2 regions of the Streptomyces sp. NBC_01551 genome follow, and region 1 is predicted to be linked to the other one. Evidence: riboswitches for the same ligand, from Rfam matches in the RefSeq annotation. Region 1 holds a riboswitch; the other holds the start of a gene.
What was found. Region 1 has a riboswitch for S-adenosylmethionine ahead of thrC (threonine synthase). Riboswitches for the same ligand answer to the same signal wherever they lie in the genome.

Region 1 (3,400 bases):
GCCAGGGAGAAAGTTTGAAATAGAGTGAAAATCTGGCATCTTCCCGGGCAACTCGGGCCCGGCATATCTCACCAATGCCCCATACCGCGCTTGCATATTGACTCAATGTCAACCCTCACGCGACCCGTTCATATGCGGCGGGCAAGAACAGCGGAGGGGACTTCCCCAACTCTACCGCGCCCAACCAAGCAGAATTGCCCCCTCCGTTTATTAACGGAGGGGGCAATTTCGTTTACGCGTGCCACCTGGAGAAGCGGCGGGGGCCTCGTGAAGGCTCAGCAGCCGCCCGCGACGGCGGGAATGATCGAGACGCCCGCACCGTCCGGCGTCACCGCGTCCAGACCGCCCTCGAAGCGCACGTCGTCGTCGTTGACGTAGACGTTCACGAAGCGGCGCAGCTTGCCCTGGTCGTCCAGGACGCGAGCGGCGATGCCCGGGTGGTTCTGCTCCAGCGACGCGATGACCTCGGCCAGGTTCGCGCCCTCGGCGGCGACCTCGGCCTGCCCGCCGGTGTAGGTGCGCAGGATGGTGGGGATGCGGACGTTGACGCTCATGGAGCTACTGCCTTTCCGGGTGCGGGAGAAGAAGATCAGGCGAGGCCGGCGGCGCGGAACGCGTCCAGGCTCGGGCGGATGGTGGCGGTCTGCCCGCTGTCCGCGGCCACCGCCTCCAGGGTCTTGAGGCCGTCACCGGTGTTGAGGACCACGGTGGTCAGCGCCGGGTCGAGCTGCCCGTTCTCGATGAGCTTCTTCGTCACGCCGACGGTCACGCCGCCCGCGGTCTCGGCGAAGATGCCCTCGGTCTGCGCGAGGATCTTGATGGCCTCGACGACCTGCTCGTCGGTGACGTCCTCCACGTAGCCGCCGGTGCGGCGGGCGATGTCCAGGACGTACGGGCCGTCCGCCGGGTTGCCGATCGCCAGCGACTTGGCGATGGTGTTCGGCTTCTGCGGGCGGACCACGTCGTGGCCGGCCTTGAAGGCGGTGGAGACCGGGGAGCAGCCCTCGGCCTGGGCGCCGAAGATCTTGTACGGCTTGTCCTCGACCAGACCGAGCTTGACCAGCTCCTGGAGCCCCTTGTCGATCTTCGTCAGCTGGGAGCCGGACGCGATCGGGATGACGATCTGGTCCGGCAGCCGCCAGCCGAGCTGCTCGCAGATCTCGTACGCGAGGGTCTTGGAGCCCTCGCCGTAGTACGGGCGCAGGTTGACGTTGACGAATCCCCAGCCCTCGCCCAGCGGGTCGCCGATGAGCTCGGAGCAGAAGCGGTTGACGTCGTCGTAGTTGCCCTCGATGCCGACGAGGTCGCCACCGTAGACACCGGCCATGACGACCTTGCCCTGCTCCAGGTCGTGCGGGATGAACACGCAGGAGCGGAAGCCGGCGCGGGCGGCCGCGGCGCCGACGGCGCCGGCCAGGTTGCCGGTGGAGGAGCAGGACAGGGTGGTGAAGCCGAAGGCGCGGGCGGCCTCGACGGCGATGGCCACGACGCGGTCCTTGAAGGAGTGCGTCGGGTTGCCGGAGTCGTCCTTGACGTAGAGCTTGCCGGTGACGCCCAGCTCCTTGGCCAGGTTCTCGGCATCCACGAGCTTGGTGAAGCCCGGGTTCAGGCTGGGCTTGGAGGCGACGTCCGCCGGGACGGGCAGCAGCGGCGCGTAGCGCCAGATGTTGTTGGGGCCGGCCTCGATCGCGGCCCGCAGGGCCGCCGGGTCGCCGGTCGGGAGCTCGTAGGCCACTTCCAGCGGCCCGAAGCACTCGACGCAGGCGAAGATGGGGCCGAGCTCGAAGCGGGTACCGCACTCGCGACACGAAAGGCCGGTGGCAGGTCCGAGGTCGACAGAGGTGGCAACAGTCTGTGCAGCCATGATGGCGAGGCCCTTTCTCCTCATCTTCCCCATGGCGCACTTCGCCATGAGACGGAATTGGCACCTTCCCTAGCCGGGGACCCCGCTGACGTCGCTGTGTGCGCGATCGCGAGAACCGACTGGAGGGTTGCCGGGGCTTCAACGGGCCGTGTCCCTCTGCCCCTCTGGATGAGCGGTATGGCACCGGCACACGCGCTCTGTGGCGCGCCGGTGCGTTTGTGCGCGGGGACCCCGGCATGCGGTGGTCCTTCGCGTTGTTCAAGACTGTAACCGAAGGTGCGGGCGGTTGAGACAGCCGTCCGAACCGCGAGATGGATCACTTTTCGGACGAAACCACGGATGAACCAGGGAGTGCAGAACGTGCTGGAAGAGGTGGAGCGCTGGCTGGCCGACCGCTCCTGGTCCGCAGCCGACCGACCGCTCGACCAGCTGCTGGAGCGGAAACGGGCGGCCGGTACGACGGTCAGCGTGGTGCTGCCCGCGCTCGACGAGGAGGCCACGGTCGGCGCGATCGTGGAGGTGATCCGGCGCGACCTGATCGACGGGCTGCCGGTCCCGCTGGTGGACGAGCTGGTGGTGGTCGACTCGGGCTCCAGTGACCGGACGGCGGAGGTCGCGGCCAAGGCCGGCGCCCGTGTGGTGCACCGGGACGAGATCCTGCCGCGCCTGCCGGCGCTGCCCGGCAAGGGCGAGGTGCTGTGGCGGTCGCTGCTGGCGACCAGCGGGGAGGTCGTCTGCTTCGTCGACGCCGACCTGCGCGACTTCTCGTCCTCCTTCGTGTCCGGGATCGTCGGCCCGCTGCTGACCGACCCGGGGGTGGAGTTCGTCAAGGCGATGTACGACCGCCCGCTCGGCCCCGAATTCGACGGGCTCGCCTCCGGCAAGGCTCCGGGGCAGGGCGGGCGGGTCACGGAGCTGGTGGCGCGCCCGCTGCTGAACCTGCACTGGCCGCAGCTGGCCGGCTTCGTGCAGCCGCTGGGCGGCGAGTACGCCGTTCGGCGGTCCCTCCTGGAGAGGCTCCCGTTCCCCGTCGGGTACGGGGTGGAGCTCGGCCTGCTGGTGGACGCGCTGCACACGGTGGGGCTGGACGCGCTGGCGCAGGTGGACGTGGGCGTCCGGCTGCACCGCCACCAGGACGGGCAGGCGCTGGGCCGGATGGCCGCCGCGATCTACCGGACGGCGCTGGTCCGGCAGTCGCGCGGGCACCTCGTACGCCCGGAGCTGACGCAGTTCGAGCGGGGTCCGGAGGGCTTCGTACCGCGCACGTACCCGGTGGACACGGAGGAGCGGCCGCCGATGGCGGACATCGAGGAGTACGCGGTGCGCCGGGTGGCATGACCGGGAACGCACGTTTGAGCCGGGGCGGGCCGGGCTAGGTTCGCGGCATGGCCTACTCGGTACTCGTCGCCGCCAACCGCGGCCCCCTCTCGTACGCCCTCGCCGCCGACGGCACCCTCACCGCCCGGCGCGGCGGGGGCGGTCTGGTCTCCGGCCTCTCCGCGGCGCTGGCGCGGCAGCCGGACGCGCTGTGGGTCT
Region 2 (3,400 bases), 1.3 Mb from region 1:
TCGGTATCGGATCCCAGTACGTCATGGACGAACGATGTCAGACGGCCGGCACGCAGCGGCCTTCCTCCGTGCGGTACTGCCACTTGGCGCCGTCCGCGACGAGTTCCCGCACCGCGCGGACGAAGCGGTCGACGTGCTCGTCGGGGGTGCCGGCGCCGAAGCTGACGCGGATGGCGTTGAGGGAGCGCTCGCCCGGGGCCGCCTCGGGGGCACCGCATTCGCCCTGGGCCTGCGGCTCGCTGCCCAGCAGCGTGCGCACCAGCGGGTGCGCGCAGAACAGGCCGTCGCGGACGCCGATCCCGTACTCCGCGGACAGCGCGGCGGCGAAGTGGGAGCTGTTCCAGCCGTCCACCACGAACGAGATGACGCCGACGCGCGGCGCGTCGTCCCCGAAGAGGGACAGGACCCGCACCGCCGGAACCTCCGCCAGGCCCTCGCGGACCTTCGCGATGAGGTGGCGCTCCCGCTCGACGAGGCTCTCGAACCCGGCTTCCGTCAGGGCCTTGCACGCCGAGGCGATCGAGTAGACGCCGATCACGTTCGGGGAGCCGGCCTCGTGGCGGGCGGCCGTGGTGTGCCACTCGACGTCGACGCCGCCGTCCTCGCGGCGGGCCACCTTCCGCGAGGCGCCGCCGCCCGCGAGGTACGGCTCGGCTTCCTGGAGCCAGTCCGCCCGGCCGGCCAGCACGCCCGAGCCGAACGGCGCGTACAGCTTGTGCCCCGAGAAGGCGACCCAGTCCACGTCCAGCTCCCGCACCGAGACGGGGTGGTGCGGGGCCAGCTGGGCGGCGTCGAGCACGATCCGCGCCCCGTGGGCGTGCGCGGCGGCGGCGAGCTCCCTGACCGGCCACAGCTCACCGGTGACGTTGGACGCGCCGGTCACGCAGACCAGCGCCGGGCCGTACGGGTCGCGGTCGGCGAGGGCCCGCTCCAGCGTCGCGACGGCCTCGGCCGGGGTGCGCGGCGCGTTGAGGTAGGTGACCCGGGCGTTCGTCCACGGCAGCAGCGAGGCGTGGTGCTCGGTCTCGAAGACGAAGACCTGGCAGTCGGCCGGCAGCACGGCGGCGAGCAGGTTCAGGGAGTCGGTGGTGGACCGGGTGAAGACCACCTGGTCGGACGGACGGCAGTCGAGGAACTCGGCGACGGTGACCCGGCTCTGCTCGAAGAGGTCCGTGGACAGCTGGGAGAGGTAGCCCGCACCGCGGTGCACGCTGCCGTAGTACGGGGCGTACGCGGCCACGTCGTCCCAGACCCGCTGGAGCGCGGGGGCACTGGCCGCGTAGTCGAGGGCGGCGTAGGTGACCTCGCCGCCGGTGACGAGCGGGACGGTGACGTCGCGGCCGAGGACGGCGAGCGGCTCGGTGGCACAGCCGGGCTCGCAAGCGGAGGCGGCGACGGTGGCGGCGGTGGCGGCGGCGTTCAGGGATGCGGACATGGCGGTATCTCCCGGCAGGCAGGGCTGAATGGCTTCGGTGTGCCCGTACGCGGGTACGGCTCGGCAGCCGTCCGGGGTACGGGAAGGACCTCGGAATGAACGGGGGTACACGGAAGTGACCCTGTTCCGAGGGGTGAAGAAGGGGCGGATTCGCCCTATCGCATTCGCTTGCTCACGGAAAACGCTCCTCGAGAGACCAGGACCCCTGGTGTCGAGGGATCCGCGCTTGCCGTAGGCCTTGCTGCCTACGACCTGGTCATCACCCGGGGCACCCCGCCACGGAAGGAGGGTTGCCGGACAGCAAGCCGGGGCCTAAACGCTGTCACTCGTGACCTGGTCAGCATCCTGCCACAAGATCCCGCACGCGCAAGACCCCGGTCCGCATCGTGGACCGGGGTCTGCGCTTTCACGCCGTTCTCGCACCGCTCGGCCGCGGCCGGACCTCTACGCGTTGCTCGCCGCCACCCAGCGCTCCAGCGCGGCCCGCGCCGCACCCGAGTCGATGGACTCGGCCGCACGGGCGATCCCGGCGGCGATCTGCTCTTCCAGCGACGCCGCCGACGGGTCCAGCGCCACCAGCGCCGCCGCCGAGTTCAGCAGCACCGCGTCGCGCACCGGGCCCGTCTCCCCGGCCAGCAGCCGGCGGGCGACGTCCGCGTTGTACGAGGCGTCCGCGCCCCGCAGCTCCGCGACGTCGACCAGGGCGATCCCCACGTCGCGCGGGTCGAACGGCCGCTCCTGCACCCCGCCGTCGCGGACCCACCACACCCGGGAGGTCGCGGTCGTCGTCAGCTCGTCGAGGCCGTCGTCGCCGCGGAAGACCAGCGCGGAGGAGCCCCGCTCGGCGAGCACGCCCGCGACGATGGGCGCGACCCGCGGGTCGGCCACCCCGGTCGCCTGGGCCCGTACCCGCGCCGGGTTGGTCAGCGGGCCGAGGAAGTTGAACAGGGTCCGGATGCCCAGCTCCTTGCGGGCGGCGGCCACGTGCCGCAGCGCCGGGTGGAACTTCACGGCGAAGCAGAACGTGATCCCGGCCTCCTCTGCCACCCGCACCACCCCGGCGGGGGTCAGGTCCAGGTTGACGCCGAGCTTCTCCAGGACGTCCGAGGACCCGCTCGCGGAGGACGCGGCCCGGTTGCCGTGCTTGACGACCTTGGCGCCCGTGCCGGCCACGACGATCGCCGACATCGTGGAGATGTTCACCGTCTTGGCCCCGTCGCCGCCGGTACCGACGATGTCCACCGTCCGGCCCGGCACCTCGATCAGGTTGGCGTGTTCGTACATGCTCCCGACGAGGCCGCTGATCTCCTCGACGGTCTCCCCCTTGGCGCGCAGCGCGACCACGAAGCCCGCGATCTGGGCGTCGGTGGCCTCCCCGCGCATGATCCGGTCCATGGCCCAGGCCGTGTCGTCCGCGCCGAGGTCGTGGCCGGTCAGCAGGGCGTCGAGGAGGCCCGGCCAGCCGCGGGCCGCCACGCTGTCGCCGCCTGCCGGGGTCACAACGTTCATGGTCCGCTCCTGATGGTCCACGTGGAAATGGGAAGGGGTTCAGCCTATCCAGCCCCGGAGGACGGCAAAGAGCCCCGTCCAGACACTGGACGGGGCTCTCGCCGTGGCGACACCGGGACTGGCCGTAATCAGTCCCTCAAACGGTGGTGCGGGGGATCAGTGGTGGCCGTGGCCGCTCTGGATCTCCTTGTACTCCTCGACCGTGGGCTTGGGGATGAAGTTGTCTTCCCCGTAGTAGCCCTTGCTGAGCTTGGCGCGCAGCTTCTCGGTCAGCTTCACCTTGCGCTCGACACCGTTCTCGTCGACCGTCGGGCCGATCTCGACCGGCTTGTACTGCTCGTGCGCGGTGAGGGTGTGCAGCTTGCTCTGCGAGAGCGGCTCGTGCACCTCGACGAACTCACCGTGCGGCAGGCGCTTGATGATGCCGGTCTCGCGACCGTGCAGCACCTTGTCCGC

Region 2: it holds a riboswitch for S-adenosylmethionine, as region 1 does, so the genes downstream of both, OG982_RS07280 (aminotransferase class V-fold PLP-dependent enzyme) here and thrC (threonine synthase) in region 1, are expected to answer to the same signal.

Annotation. Positions count from the first base shown of each region.
Region 1 is NZ_JAPEPX010000001.1:2,871,773-2,875,172, forward strand. It holds gene OG982_RS12700 (MoaD/ThiS family protein) at 276-554, opposite strand; gene thrC (threonine synthase) at 590-1,888, opposite strand; SAM riboswitch class I at 1,882-2,039, opposite strand; gene OG982_RS12710 (glucosyl-3-phosphoglycerate synthase) at 2,225-3,202, shown strand; gene OG982_RS12715 (trehalose-6-phosphate synthase) at 3,250-3,400, shown strand, end outside.
Region 2 is NZ_JAPEPX010000001.1:1,619,354-1,622,753, forward strand. It holds gene OG982_RS07275 (ferredoxin) at 1-25, opposite strand, end outside; gene OG982_RS07280 (aminotransferase class V-fold PLP-dependent enzyme) at 38-1,435, opposite strand; SAM riboswitch class IV at 1,653-1,769, opposite strand; gene trpD (anthranilate phosphoribosyltransferase) at 1,880-2,944, opposite strand; gene OG982_RS07290 (cytochrome bc complex cytochrome b subunit) at 3,101-3,400, opposite strand, start outside.